DNA from 2 places in the Shewanella sp. MR-4 genome. Region 1 is predicted to be linked to the other one. Evidence: riboswitches for the same ligand, from Rfam matches in the RefSeq annotation. Region 1 holds a riboswitch; the other holds the start of a gene.
The links. A riboswitch is a leader RNA that binds a small molecule or an ion and turns the genes downstream of it on or off. The one in region 1 is predicted to bind thiamine pyrophosphate.
Positions count from the first base shown of each region.

Region 2: linked by a shared signal. The riboswitch ahead of SHEWMR4_RS12145 (TonB-dependent receptor) and the one ahead of thiC (phosphomethylpyrimidine synthase ThiC) in region 1 are both predicted to bind thiamine pyrophosphate.

Region 1 covers NC_008321.1:2,236,340-2,243,898, reverse strand. Annotated here, with positions in the region: gene SHEWMR4_RS09915 (HesA/MoeB/ThiF family protein) at 1-443, opposite strand, end outside; gene thiE (thiamine phosphate synthase) at 440-2,137, opposite strand; gene thiC (phosphomethylpyrimidine synthase ThiC) at 2,140-4,302, opposite strand; TPP riboswitch at 4,461-4,559, opposite strand; gene SHEWMR4_RS09900 (hypothetical protein) at 4,735-5,853, opposite strand; gene trhA (PAQR family membrane homeostasis protein TrhA) at 6,130-6,813, shown strand; gene SHEWMR4_RS09890 (NUDIX hydrolase) at 6,905-7,435, opposite strand; gene SHEWMR4_RS09885 (tRNA (adenine(22)-N(1))-methyltransferase) at 7,549-7,559, opposite strand, start outside.
Region 2 covers NC_008321.1:2,753,362-2,760,920, forward strand. Annotated here, with positions in the region: gene SHEWMR4_RS12125 (DUF6279 family lipoprotein) at 1-254, opposite strand, end outside; gene SHEWMR4_RS12130 (phosphotransferase) at 365-1,594, opposite strand; gene pnuC (nicotinamide riboside transporter PnuC) at 1,685-2,350, opposite strand; gene SHEWMR4_RS12140 (hypothetical protein) at 2,419-2,679, opposite strand; gene SHEWMR4_RS12145 (TonB-dependent receptor) at 2,775-4,973, opposite strand; TPP riboswitch at 5,027-5,137, opposite strand; gene SHEWMR4_RS12150 (YcfL family protein) at 5,309-5,701, opposite strand; gene SHEWMR4_RS12155 (PaaI family thioesterase) at 5,832-6,296, opposite strand; gene SHEWMR4_RS12160 (PaaI family thioesterase) at 6,283-6,810, opposite strand; gene hinT (purine nucleoside phosphoramidase) at 6,807-7,163, opposite strand; gene SHEWMR4_RS12170 (M61 family metallopeptidase) at 7,309-7,559, shown strand, end outside.

The DNA of each region.
Region 1 (7,559 bases):
GCCGCAAGATTATCGGTACAATCAAGCACTAACCTCGTCTCATCGCCATGGGCTAACAGACGAGCAAATACCGCGCTCGCAGACTCAAGAGTCAACCGCTCGGCAAAGGCATCAATCTCACAACCTTGCGCCAACACGGCCAATTTTTGTTTAGCAATGAGGGCTTTGTGATGGCCAATATCGTCGTCACTAAAGAGTAATTGCCTTGGCAGATTGGATAATTCCACCCTATCGCCATCGACAAGCGTTAAGCGCCCAACACCGGCACAAGCCAAATACTGCGCCGCCAATTGCCCAAGGCCGCCGAGGCCTACGATAAGGACATGAGCCTGTTTAAGCTGCAACTGGCCAGCCTCGCCGACTTCAGGTAAAAATATTTGCCGCGAATAACGAATAAAGTCTTTATCGGCAAGGGATTGCGCCTGATCTTGTATGATGCTCATAGGCTTGACTCCCAAGCCCGAGTCAATTCGGCATAGGCCATTACTGGATCATTTGCTTCGGTAATCGCCCGCACCACGGCAATATTGCTCACCCCAGTCGCTTTGACTTGGTCAAGATTCGAAGGTCCTATGCCGCCAATTGCCACTAAGGGATAGTGCGCATTTAACAGCTCAACATAATGAGTGAGTTTACATAATCCCTGCGGCGCCGATGGCATTTGCTTGGTGGTCGTCGGGAAGATATGCCCAAGGGCGATGTACGATGGCGCATGTTGATGGGCACGCAGCAACTCGAAATAACCGTGGCTCGAGATGCCAAGCGCCAGTCCTGCTGCATGAATGGCGTTAAGATCCGTTACCGCCAGATCTTCTTGGCCGAGATGGATCCCAAATGCGCCATGCTTTATCGCTAACTGCCAATGATCATTGATAAAAAGCTGCGCATCATAATGCTTACCTAAGGCAATCGCGGTTTGGATTTGTGCCTCAAGTTCGTCCGACGCCAGCACATTAGACTTTAGCGCATTAGACTTTATCCTGAGCTGTACCGTCTTCACGCCTGCCGCCAATAACTGGTCGAGTAACAGTAAGTTATCAACAACTGGATAAATCCCTAAGTCAGGATCAAGGCGATTAAACGCGCCGCATTGCAAATCACTGGATTCACTCAAGCTGTTTTGAGAATAAGCAGTGACGTGAGGATACGCCGTTAAATTGTGCGGCCAAGCGGTACGCGCCAGTGGCCCTGGGCCTTGGCCAATCCCCTCTGCATAAGTTAAGCCTTGATTGACATAGGCTTTTGCTACCACAACCGCATCCTGCAATACAAAGCCAGAGGCCAACACCGAGGCGATGGCCGAAGACAGAGTACAACCACTGCCGTGGTTATGGCGCGTGTTTATCCGCACACTGCTCAGCCAAAAACCGCCATTAGCGTCAAGCGGTGAACAGCCAGTAACCTGATGACAAATCAACAAATCTTCCGCCAAACGCTGATTATCTGTGGCGATATGATGACTTGTGATATCGCTTTTGTGATCGCTTAAGAGATCACTGGTGTTAATGCCATCACTTGCTTGAGCCGCAAAATCAATATCGCCGCCCTTGGCTAATACGCTGCACGCTAATTGCGCTGAGAGTTGCATTGCCGCAGCGGCGAATTCTGCTTTTGTGTGTATTGCTGACGCTTGTTTGTCTGTGGCGGCAGTTAGCCTTGCCAACTCCTGCACATTCGGCGTTATCAGGCTAATCAAGCCCTTAAAGGGAGTAAAATCCAGAGGTTTACTTGCAGTGCTCTTATCACCTAACTCATCACCACAGCTTGCAACCATCACAGGGTCGAGAATAACGGGGACGAGTGGAAATTGGGTTTTAAAACCAGCCAACCAGTCGGCAACTAAGTGCAGTTGCTGCTGATTTGCGAGTAAACCAATCTTAATCGCCTGAGGCGGTAGATCGGCTAACAGGGTCGAGAGCTGTGTGAGTAACATTGCCTCACTCACAGGCTCAACTAACTCCACCGCCACCGAACTTTGGGCCGTTAACGTGGTGATCACGCTGCATCCATGGCCGCCCAAATCCTTGATGGTGGCTAAGTCGGCTTGGATCCCCGCGCCGCCACCGCTGTCTGAACCCGCAATGGTCCAGACGATAGGTTTAGGCGCCACCTGGCTAATATCTTTAGCAGGGGTCATGATCAAACCTCCGCAACCTGTGCTGTCGGTCTGAGCTCTGTCCCATCCTGCTGCTTGGCCGATTCGTTGGCTGTATTTGCTGTATTAGCATCGCCCAGCGGCAGATACAGTTTGGCGCCGGAAGCCGCAAACTCGGCCGATTTTTGCGCCATGGCCGCCGCTAATTCATCTTGGGTTTTGACTCTGATTTGCTGGAGTGCCTCAGTGTTTGATTGCCCTTGTTGAGCAGGGTTTATCGATGCAAGCGCTTCAGCGCTCTCAACATTTTGGCTTGACGAAGCCACTGACAACGTACCCGCCGCTAAACTTGCCGCATAGTCGCGCACATCTTGGGTGATCTTCATCGAGCAGAACTTTGGGCCACACATAGAGCAAAAGTGCGCAACCTTGGCCGACTCCTGTGGCAGAGATTCATCGTGATAGGCTCGGGCGGTATCAGGGTCGAGTCCCAGGTTATATTGGTCTTCCCAACGGAATTCAAAACGCGCCTTGGATAATGCATTGTCGCGGATCTGCGCGCCTGGGTGGCCCTTAGCAATATCGGCGGCATGGGCGGCAATCTTGTAGGCAATCAGCCCTTGTTTGACGTCCTGCTTATTGGGCAAACCTAAGTGTTCTTTCGGCGTCACATAGCAGAGCATGGCGCAGCCATACCATGCGATCATCGCCGCACCTATCCCAGAGGTGAAGTGATCGTAACCCGGCGCAATATCAGTAATTTGTGGACCTAGAGTATAAAACGGCGCCTCGGCACAGTGAATAAGCTGCTTATCCATATTCTCTTTGATAAGTTGCATCGGGATATGTCCAGGCCCTTCGATAATGGTCTGCACATCGTATTCCCAAGCGATTTTGACCAACTCGCCTAAGGTCTCAAGCTCGGCAAACTGCGCCTCATCATTGGCATCGGCAATCGAGCCTGGACGCATACCATCGCCTAATGACAGCGACACATCGTAGGCCACGCACAGCTCGCAAATCTCACGAAAATGGGTATAGAGGAAGTTTTCTTGATGGTGGCTCAAGCACCATTTAGCCATAATCGAGCCGCCGCGGGACACAATTCCAGTCACCCGTTTGGCGGTCATGGGTACATAGCGCAATAACACGCCCGCGTGGATGGTGAAGTAATCGACGCCCTGCTCCGCTTGCTCAATCAAGGTATCGCGAAATACTTCCCAGGTCAGGTGTTCTGCAACCCCATTCACTTTTTCAAGTGCTTGATAAATCGGCACTGTGCCAATAGGCACTGGCGAGTTGCGGATGATCCATTCGCGGGTTTCATGGATATAGCGCCCAGTGGACAAGTCCATCACAGTGTCTGCGCCCCAACGGGTTGACCAGACTAGCTTTTCGACTTCCTCCTCGATGGAGGACGTGACCGCCGAGTTACCGATATTGGCATTCACTTTCACTAAGAAGTTACGACCAATAATCATAGGCTCGGCTTCTGGATGATTGATATTTAACGGAATAATCGCGCGGCCACGGGCAATTTCATCGCGGACAAACTCTGGGGTAATCGGTTTACCAATCACAGCGCCGAAGGATTCACCTTGGCCACGGCGGTTTAAGATTTCATCTTGCACCTCGGCGAGCGCCATATTTTCTCGAATCGCAACATATTCCATTTCAGGGGTAATAATCCCTTGGCGGGCATAGTGTAATTGGCTCACGCGTTTACCCGGTAAGGCACGGCGAGGACGAACAATCGCACTTGAGCCGGCTTCGAAACGCAGATGATCGAGCCCATCATCCTTGAGGCGTTGCTGGGTAAAATCTGAGGTTGCACAATCAAGCACTTCGGTATCTTGGCGCTCGATAATCCAAGGTAATCTGAGTTTGGCTAAGCCTTGGCGCACGTTAATTTGCGCAGCCGGATCGGAATAAGGACCGGCGCAGTCATACACAGGAATGGGAGGGTTTTTCTCGACTATGGGCGCGGTCGCAGTGCCGCCAATCCGTGTATCGGTTTGCAGAATTTGCCGCATCCCTACACGGAGATCCTCACGGCTTCCCTGCAAATATAACTTTTGCGAATTAGGGTGTTGTAATGGTTTAAGGGTATCGATAAAGGCTTGCGCCTGGGCGCGCGCCGCACGGCGGCTCGTTTGCCCTTGGGCATTAACGGCAATCGATTCTGAGGACGATTCTAAACTGGACATAAGCAATCTCACTTTAACAAATAAAAATGGGGTTGCTTGTCTGGAGACTTGAGTGTTGAAGCCGAGCCTTGCAAACCCTAAGCGGGTTTACGGACTCAATAACGACTAAATCGATGGGTTAATACAGGGCAAAAGGTGGCCGCTGATACGATTTAATGGATGTTATTATGCTTGTTTCCTTCGCAGGTTTTAACCTGATCAGGTTCAACGGATCCCGAATAAACGGTCTCAGCCAAGAGGCACTCCGACAAGATGGGCAAAAGTATAGGCAGAAGCGCAGTGAACAAACAAGCGTAATTTCAGAATAAAAAATAAATTATCAATCAAAAACAAAGAATGCATAACCATTTGTATTTAAATAAGTTAAACTTCAACACCTTTTGCTTTTCATGTTTTCAATTATTTTCAGTGAAAATTTATCATCACTATTTTTTAACCTTTTGGCCGCTTTACCATCATTTTATCGAGCTGCGCCTTAATGGCATCATCAATTTCTTGGTTCATTTTCTTGCCACTGCAATCAAAGGGGAAACCTAAATTCTCGGCATAGGGATTAATTTGGGTGCCCACCTTAACGACCCTATAGCAGGTATCTCCTTTACGGACAATTCGATTGGGATCCAGTTCTAAATCCAAACTGGTGGGGCCGCTAAAATCGTCTGCATTGGGCACAATCAGTACCTCCATCTCAGGGCTCATTTCAGACAAATTCGACCGTTTGCTGTAATGATTTGCTTGTTCTAACACTAAATCATCCAAGGCTTGCTCACGCTGGCGTTCAAAATAGCGCTGAGTAAATAATCCCACGCTACCAGCCGCCCCGCCGCTTTGCCCAATTGCCGCTGACGGCTCTGTACTTACCGCTTGTGCCGAGCTTGATTGGGTTTCTACCTTTTGAGGCTTAACAGCCTCTTTTGCACTCTGCTGGGTTTGGCCCTGAGTTGAGGCGTTAGGCGCTGATGTGCTTGATACTGGTGCTTTTGATGCTTTTACTTTTGATAATTGGGCACTGACTTCAGGAGGTTTTGTAATCTGCTCAGTGGGTTTTGGCATCGGCTTTACCGTATTAGGCGGTGAAGTTATCGGCTCGCTAGAAACCGCAGGCTCTTCCACAGAAGGATCTTTAGCCGAACCAGCAGGAGCGGTTTGCGTTGGCGGCGCATAAATAAAATATGCCTTTAATGCTTTGGTTGCAGTTCGTGCATTGGCTGAAGATTCGCTAAACGACAGCCCTAACTGCTCCGACTGGGTTCGCCATAAAAAAATTAATAATAACAGCAGTAAGCCATGGCCCAGGATGACCCAAAGTAATAGCTTAAGATTGAAATAATGCGACCACTCTCGCCAACTTAAGCCTGAATGGGGTTGGAATGCACTATCGCTCTCTCTTTGGTTAGCCTCATTCAAATTGAGGTTTATTGCACTCCCCAAAGGCTCTGCATGGGCGCTAAAAGAGGTAGCACAAAATGCGACAGTCTCATCGTTTGTCACACGGCTGTGCGCAACAAAACTGAGATCATCTTCTGGGGTAATAGTCGAACGAACAGGCAAAATCCATCCCTTAGTACTTTATGGACAAAGTACTTAACAAATCCATGATTACTACGGGGGATTAGAGAAAGCGCACCGCACAAAGTTCCAAGGCGTTGACATTAATCAGTCGTAAACAGGCACCATAATGTTGTACAACTAGATAAGAGTTCGCCTAAGTCTCAGTTGATAGTGTAAACCCTAAAATAAATTAGCTTACACGTGTAAGCTAATTATGGCTTTCCAATTGACCAACTGATAGACTCAGTCATTATCGCCATCGAGTGGATCAACAGCATGCCAAGCCAGAGTTTGATAGAGCCGCAAATGAGTCATGAAAAACCATTGAATATCAGTGGGTATAGCCTTAGTGAAGAGATAGCCAATAGCATAAGTCATGGCCTAGGGGTGATCGCGGGCGTAGTAGGCTTAGTGTTTATGATCCTTAAAGGCGCCGACCACCTCACCAACATTCAGCTCACAGGTGTTATTATTTATGGTGCAAGCCTCATCCTGTTGTTTTTAAGTTCTACCTTGTATCACAGCGTGACACACGTAGGCTGGAAACATAAACTCAAGATTGCTGACCATTGTGCCATCTACTGCTTAATTGCGGGCACTTATACGCCACTAATGTTAATCAGTCTGCAGGGAGAGCTATCGACCATTATCCTCACGGCGATTTGGTCTTTGGCCATTGGTGGCATTCTATTTAAAACCTTATTTATTCATCGCTTTAAAAAGCTCAGTCTCGTGCTCTATCTGGCGATGGGATGGCTGTGTGTAACTGTGATTGGCGATTTGACGGCGGCGATGTCACCGCTAGGATTTAAGCTTCTGCTATTGGGTGGGTTGTTTTACACCTTAGGGGTGATCTTCTATGTCGGTAAACGCATTCCGTACAACCATGCAATTTGGCATTTATTTGTGTTGGCGGGAGCGATGAGCCATTTCTTTTGTATTTATTTAACCGTGATCTAGCCGCTAAGACTGCCTTTCTTCACAAGCCATCCTTAGATGGCTTTTTTATGTCTGCGCTTTTTGAGCCAATAAGACCATCGAGCATGGCTCTCTACAGTAATTCTTCAACGATTCGTTTGAGCAGAAAGGTTTCCCTATCGATGGATTGCCCTTTATTGGCAAACGTCCGTAGGATCGCTTCATTATGGGCAATCGCTTGATGGATATTGATCCACTCTGGTCGCATCCCGTTTTTTATCTCATGGGCTTCGAGTCTTGGCTCACCCAAACCACGTTCGCCAAGGCTCATATCGATTTCGCAAAGATAGCAGTAAGAGTCCATATGCATCACGTTTGCCCCCTCACGAAACCAGGAACGATATTCCTCATAACGGCCAAAGGGTGCTAACACTCTGGCGGCAATGGCGCCGGTTTCTTCTTGCAATTCGCGGATAAGTCCAACTTCGAGGCTCTCGCCCTTATCCACCCCACCGCCAGGCAAACCATAATCCCGATATTTCTGGGTATAGAGCAGCAAAATATCTTCCCCCGACAGCACTATGGCGCGGGCGGCTTGACGATAAAAAATCTTCGCCTGTTTAAGATTGAGATTGGCAGCTTGGGTGGACTTCAATAAACGCATAATAAAACTCAAGATTAACGGCCTATTAGCATAAACCAACTCGATGGATTTACAGAGCAAAACCGTTTTAACGCCAGGATGTAGCGCTCAATGGGCGCATTTGACCTATAGGGTTAACAATTCA
Region 2 (7,559 bases), 520 kb from region 1:
GGAGTTAAGGTATTGGTTTGGATCTGCTGCTCAACTTCGGTTAGCTGCGCCACATAATGGCCGAGTTCTTCGGATTGGTGCCAAAGTACAAACTTGTCGATAAGCCCATCGACGACCTTTTGCTGGTTTTTATCAAGGCTGACATAGTCATCCAGCTCCCAACCTATGGCCCAGTCGAGAAAATGATAACTAAATTTGGTCGAGCAGGCCGTTAAGCCAAACAGCAACACCAGTAACAACACACCTTTTTTCATCAATTTGCATCCGTTCAGCCTTAGTCATCCTATGACACTGAGGTTAATAGAAAGTTTATTTTTTTAACACAACAACCTTAACCAAGCCGTGGCAATGAGAAACAAAATACTTAGGATGCATGGCTGATAAGTGGCCAGAATTGATCGAACCAGTCGAAGTATTCCTGCTGCCGCTCGCCATGGGTGTGCGCCGCCATCAATAATGCCCAATACACGGCAAACACCCAATACATCTCGATGGCAGCGGGTATCGCCTTGATGGCATCCGAGGTTAAGCCGGTGTGTCCAGTCAGATACTGTCGCACTAACAGATGCCGCTGCGCGGGCGTTAATAGGTGCGTGGCGAGCACAACGGCCAGTTCACACAGTGGATGGGAGGCGGTTGTATACTCAAAATCGATGCAATACAACTGATTATCTTTAAGCAGCAGATTATGGGGATTTAAGTCGCGATGGCAAAACTGCGGTTTCACTAAACAATCGGCTAAGGTTGCCGTCCAGCCATGGATCTGCCTTTGAATGCTGAGCAATTGCGCCAATCGGCTCTGCCACGCCTCGCCCTTATCCGCTGCGGCAAAGTCTAACAACTGCGTGTGATATTCCTGCCATTGCTCAGTGATACTGATGTGGTACGGCCCAGTCGCTTGCTCGCGAAGCTGTTGCAGCAATTGCAGTAACAGGCTGTGGGCGCGATTCGGCGTTAAGGCTTCCAATAAGGGGAACCGTTCGGACGGATACCAAGCCTGCTTGTATGCTGCACCCTTGATATCGGCATGAGATTGCAACCAAGCCTCAATATGCGCTTCACCTTGGCAAAAGGTCGCCGCACAGCATTGAGACTCTAATTCTTTCCAGCTTAAGTTTGGCAAGCTCAGTTCTTGATAACCTGATGCCATACTTGGCTCGCGTGGCAACTCGGGTTGCTCAAGTTTATAAGTCCCACTTGCCGCAATAGACTTTTCGGTAAGCAGATTTGCCCTGCCCTCAATATCCTCCATCAGCGGCGCAAACTGAGATGCTATAGGAAGGCTTGGGAGAGATTGCGCAAAGATAAACTCGCTTAGGTAATAACGCTGATCGCCACTCACCCACAGCAACTCGGGGGCAAGCTTTGCCTTGGCAAGATGGCGCCAATAGAACAACTCTTGCTCCCGCGAACAAAAGCTGTCGGCGGCATCGGCGTTTTCACGCAAGACATAATGCGCCGTCGGCGTCTCGATATGATAGTTGTGGTTACTTAATCCATGCGCTAACGGCTGGATTTGGCTGATATCAGTAAGGCCTGCCTGTGCTAATACCGCAAGCAGCGTATCCTTGTGCTGTCCAATAATCGGCGGCATTAGCGGCTTACCACAACAATCATGTTAAATAGCGTATTAGGCATTCGCAGCCCTTGTGTATTGGCCATCATCTATTCATATCTGCCACCGTTAGCCGAGTAGTTTTGCGGCGCTCGACTCCAGATGGGGATTGCGGCTATCGGCAAGGGCAGCGCGCCACAGGAAATAGCCGACAACCGCCAGGCCAACATAGAGCACAAATAATAAGGAGGTCAGCATCAGTCCCTTACTGAGATAAAGGTAAATCGATACCAAATCGATAACCACCCAATACAGCCAATTCTCCAATACTTTTTTGGCGACCAAATAGGTCGTCATCACCGCAAAACAAGTGGTCGCCGCATCGAGATAGGGAAAAGAAGCCTGGGTAAAGGTTGCCATTCCATGCCCAACGCCAAGGGAGACAATTCCGGTCGCGACAATTAGCTTTAAATGGGTTTTCAGCGGCCAAGTAGTCACTTTCACCCCTTGGTGTTTGTCGCCGCCTTGGGTCCAGAGCCAGTAACCATAGAGTGCCATGGCCATGTAATAGATATTCAGCACCGACTCCATCAGCAGTGCGACTTTCCAAAACAAGACAGTGTAAATGGCCGTGCTGGTAAATGCCGCCGCCCAGCACCAAACGCTTGCCTTCATAGCCAGTAGCAAATAGGCCATGGCCAATACCACGGCTAAGGCTTCCCATGCGGTCATCACATGGACTTCCCCTAGGGCCGCATAAACACTATTGACCAGCGTTAACCATAATTCTGTCATTGCCTTACTCTCACTCTATATCGCTTGCTTGAACCACTTCGCTTTAGCGTTCAAGTTAACTCAGGGCGTTACTCGCTGTGGGCTAAATTCAGCTCACCACCAATAAACTTACATACAAACACCGCTTTGCCCCATTTTTCATGGGCGGCTTGCATCTCGGTCGCCAGCATGGCCATCACGTCTTGATATTCGCCACAGACTTGCGTCGCCATGGCATTGGTAACACGTTGAATCGTGGGGTAACTGTCCAAGCGATGGATAAACCATTTGATCGGATCGAGATAATTTTCATTAAAGGGATACATGCTAATTTCGGCGGTGAGTTTCATCTTCACTCCTTAGGTCAAATGCTAATAATGCAATCGTCAGGCGGTGGCGCAATGAGCGAGCACAGCCTGACATCTGATGTATCATTCTCAAGGGATTACATAAACTTAACGTTTAGTGTGACCCCAATTTGGCGTGGGTCGCCGTAGCGGATATATTGCTTTTCCGCCCAGCCGTTATCCGGCTCATTGCCAAAATAGAAACCACGCACACCATATTCTTCATCGAACAGGTTGCGGCCCCATAAATACGCCGACCAAGCACTCGCCTCGTAACCTAAGCGCGCATTCACAATGGTGTATGGCTCAGAGCGCGAGTCGTTGCTGTCTGAGTAGTAAAACTCACTCTTACCACTCATGTTGACGTTGGCAAACCAACCCGAGTTCGCACGATAGGTGCCGCCTAAGCTGTAGGTCAAGTGTGGTGAATGGGCCAAATCGCGACCCGTTAAATCCACATCGCTACCGTATTTATCTTGGTACTGGTAATCGCCGTACGCCGTCTCTAACCAACCTAGGCTTGAGTAAAACTGGAGATTATCGGTGGCATACCAAGTGGCGTCCAACTCGGCACCGTAGTTGTGTGAGCTACCCGCATTTTCAGTGTAGAGGATAAAGCGTTGTGGCTTGTTAGGATCTTGCTGGGATGCGGCCACTTGCTGATCCTGTCTGTCCATATAGAACAGCGCCAGATTCGTATCGATAAGCCCTTCAAACCAATGGGATTTAAGACCGATTTCGTAGTTGTATAGGGTTTCGGTATCAAACTCTTTTTTATCATTGAGTTCGACTGGCAAGGTCATGTTAAAACCGCCCGCCTTGTAACCGCGCGCCACACGGGCGTACACATTATGGGATTCATTCAGCACTTTGCTCAGCGCAATATGGCCGCCCCACATGGTTTCACTCGGATCAAAATTATCATTGTTAGTGTCTGAGTAGTGGCTATTGCGACGCTCAACACGCAGCCCCACAGACAAGGCATAATCGGCGCCTAAATCCGTATCCAGCTGACCAAATACGGCGTAATTAGTTGCTTCATATTCGGAATCTAACACCTCATCGGGCCAAGTATTATATTCAGAATACAGTTGGTTATCTTCTTTAAGGTTCATCGCATAAACCCCAAGTAACCAGTCGGTTGAGCCGGCAAAAATACGACCTTGGTCGGTCGAGCTTAAGCGGAACTCTTGGGATAAGGTCTTACGCTGACCGGTTTTGTCCCAGAAGTAATCGTACTGACAAGGGGCGAGATTGCCCTCATCCTCACATTGCTTGGAGGCCCAATATTCAGGGTTCGCCCAATCGCCATCGTAACTATAATGGTGATCGGTATTGGCAAATGAAGTCAGCGAGGTTAACTCAAACGACTCAGCGCCCGAGTAAGTTGCTTTAAATCCTGCGCCCGTGGTGCGCTGGCTATCGACACCCGGCTGATCCGAAATAGTATGTTTAGGATCGTTGGTTAAGCTCCAGGCATCGTAGCCGTTATCAAAATCGGCATGCAGCAGAGTTAAATCGAGTTGCAGATTGTCGGTGGCATACCAGCGTAATTTAGCGCGACCAGTAAATTCATCACGACCATTGGTATCTTCTTTATTTAAATACAGATTATCGCGATAACCGTTTTGTTGATGTTGCTGCAGCGACACACGGTACAACAATTTACCCGAATCGGTTAACGGCCCTGAGCTAAAACCGCTAAAGGTTTGCAAATCGTCATTGCCTAAAGAGGCCTCGGCGCCATGTTCAAACACATCGGTCGGGTCATTACTCTTAAGGTAAATCAAGCCCGCTAACGCATTGGCGCCATAGCGGGTACCCTGCGGGCCGCGTAACACTTCGACCTGCTGCAGATCGTACATACTCGACACCATGCCAATACCAGATAAATCAATATCATCAATGATATAACCCACAGATGAGTTAGGTGCACCTTGATATTGCTCCTGCTCCCCTACGCCACGGATCTGGAAATACTTAGGACGTGAGCTGCCACCCGACCAGTTAAAGTTAGCGATGGAATTCATCACGTCTTCAAAGTGTTGGGCGCTTTCATCTTGGATTTGCTGGGCATCGATAACGGTAATGCTCGATGGCATTTTTTCTAAACTGGCACTGCGAAAATCCGCAGTCACCACCATGATTTCCATATCATTGCTAGGCTCAGGTTTATCGATAGCATCGGTTTGCGCCCATGCGGCCGTGCTTAACGCAGCCGAAATGGCCAGCGCTAATGGCGCACGCGTTAACGAAAAGGAGAAGTTGGAACTCTTGGTAGACTTTTTGTTATACATAGGACCTCAAATACATGTTTGAGATCCGGCAACGAATAAGCGATTCAGAAGTGTGCTGTTGATTGGCCCATTCCTACGCCGGTATTAGCCGGATCAGGTTCTAAGGGTTCGTCTGATGACATCTCAGTCTGCCACTTTGTTGGCAAACACCCCTTGGCGGCGCTAAGTATACATGACAAGCAGGAAAGAAAGACACTTTGAAATTAAAAATGCCAGCATTGCTGGCATTTTTTGGCTTAATGGCCGTTTAATCGATATCGACTGGGGGTTAGCGTAATGAAATGCCGCTGTATTCTTTAGCCCACACTCACATTCACACTAACACTCGCAAAACATTAGTTTGAATAGGTCTCGCGCACATAAACATCGAATTTCGCCACTTGCGCATTTGGGGCTACGGCCGACACTTGTAGCTGTTGTTTACCGTGTAATTTCACCGATTTCCAACTGGTGGCTTCATCTTCGATGGTAAAGCCGCTGGCATCATACCAAGTGAACTTATATTGCACTCGCATATCGCTTGAGGACTTGCTGACAATCAACGCCGAACCTTGGATAAGATCGCCAACACGGCGCGCCTCAACCCCTTCAACACTGATATCACGGGCAAAACTTTTGCTATCGACGCGGGTTTCTCCCAGTGAGTTCACCGAAATGCCCGCCGTATTAGTACAGGCACCGAGTGTCAGTGCTGCAGCCAAGATTAATCCACTGTAAATTGCTTTCATTTTGTTTTCCCTCACTCACAAAAACCTAGGTGCCGAACAACGGATGGGCAATGACACTACGCGACGCCAGCTGAACTTATGCTTAACATAGTCATCGGCAAAACGTGCTCATCCTGCCCCGCCCTCGCGATTAATCGATTAAAAAGTGCGCCCTTGCGGTTGCGATCAACTGCTTACGATTGGTTTGCCAACAATTGATATTCACGTTGGCGACCCGTCGCCCCTGACGGGTGATACGACATTCGGCAAAACTGTCCTTATGCAGGCCTGCTCGCAGGTAATCAATCGAGAAATCAACTACTTTTGGCACTTTTGCCGTTTGCATAAACACCATTAATTGCACTATGGCTGACATTTCCATAAAACCAGCAATTACCCCACCATGAATCGCGGGCAGGATGGGATTACCGATATTGTCGTCCTTAGCGGGGAGTTTGAAAATCAGCTCGTCGCCAAAGCGCTCGACCTTCATACCAATAAACTTAGCATAGGGCACATGTTCGAGTAGATGACCAAAGTCATTCAGCTCGGTGGCGCGTTTTACAATTCCCTGCACATCGAGGGTTTTCTGCTCGGTCGGCTTATTTGAGTTCATCTGTCTCTCCTAAGGGCGGCACGGCTTCTCCCATCAAGGCTTGTCTAAATGCATCGCCCACCATTTCGGGGCTGATCCGCATAAAAGAGCCCACCGCATGGGCGATAGGATCATCGATGCTGTCCTGATAGGCGATGGCGCGGGTAAAGGCGATATTAGATGACAACTTATAGCATTCCGCAAAGCCATAAACTGGCTTATGGGGCTGGGCGGGCTTCATATAATCGACCCGTAAGTCGAGGGTGGGCGAAATTTCTAAGGATTGATATTTTTGAAAAATCGCACTCACCACCGCGCTGCCACAGGCGGTGTCCATCAGGGTGGTTATCACCCCGCCGTGGATAACACCCGTATCGGGATAACCAATTAACTCAGTGCTATAGGGCAACTCAATCAGTACGTGGTGCTCACTGGCTTCGAGCACGGTTAACCCTAAGCGACGGCACTGGGCGAGCTGATCGACAAATCGCTGCGCCATTTGAGTCAGCGGAAAAAAATCAGGATTTACCTTCATTGACCTTGGCTCAACATGGGTCCCAGTGGCTCTCCGCCAACGAGATGAATATGGATATGGTACACTTCTTGTCCGCCATGTTTGTTGCAGTTCATGATCAAACGATAACCATCTTTGGCAATCCCCGCCTCTGCCGCCAGTTTAGCCGCCACTGTCATCATCCGGCCGAGTGCAGGTTCATCCGAGGCTTTCATATCATTTGCAGTTGGGATCAAATGATTCGGCACAATCAGAATATGGGTTGGCGCCTTTGGTGAGATGTCTCTAAATGCGGTCACCAGCTCGTCTTGATACAGGATGTCGGCGGGAATTTCGCGGCGGATAATTTTGCTGAAAATGGTTTCTTCGGCCATGGGGAGTCCTCCTTGGGTTAATTGGGATAGTATACTAGCAATTCAACGCTTTGTGTCTCCAGATATTTTGCGTTTCATTTGCCTGTTGTGCGCATTTTTGGCAGCATGACGCCCATTAAAACGCATCGGTTTTACAGGATAAATTATGATCCACTATCACATCATTCCCGTCGATCCCAAGGCGCACTTGTTCGCCGTCACCATGACGGTACAAAAGCCTCACCCTAAGCAAGTTTTTAGCCTGCCCGCGTGGCTTCCCGGCAGTTATATGGTGCGGGATTTTGCCAAGAATATTATCGACCTTAAAGCCACAGGCGATAACGGCGAGCCGCTTAAGCTCACTCAACTGGATAAACAAACCTGGTCGGTCGAACATCTCTGCACCCAACTTACCTT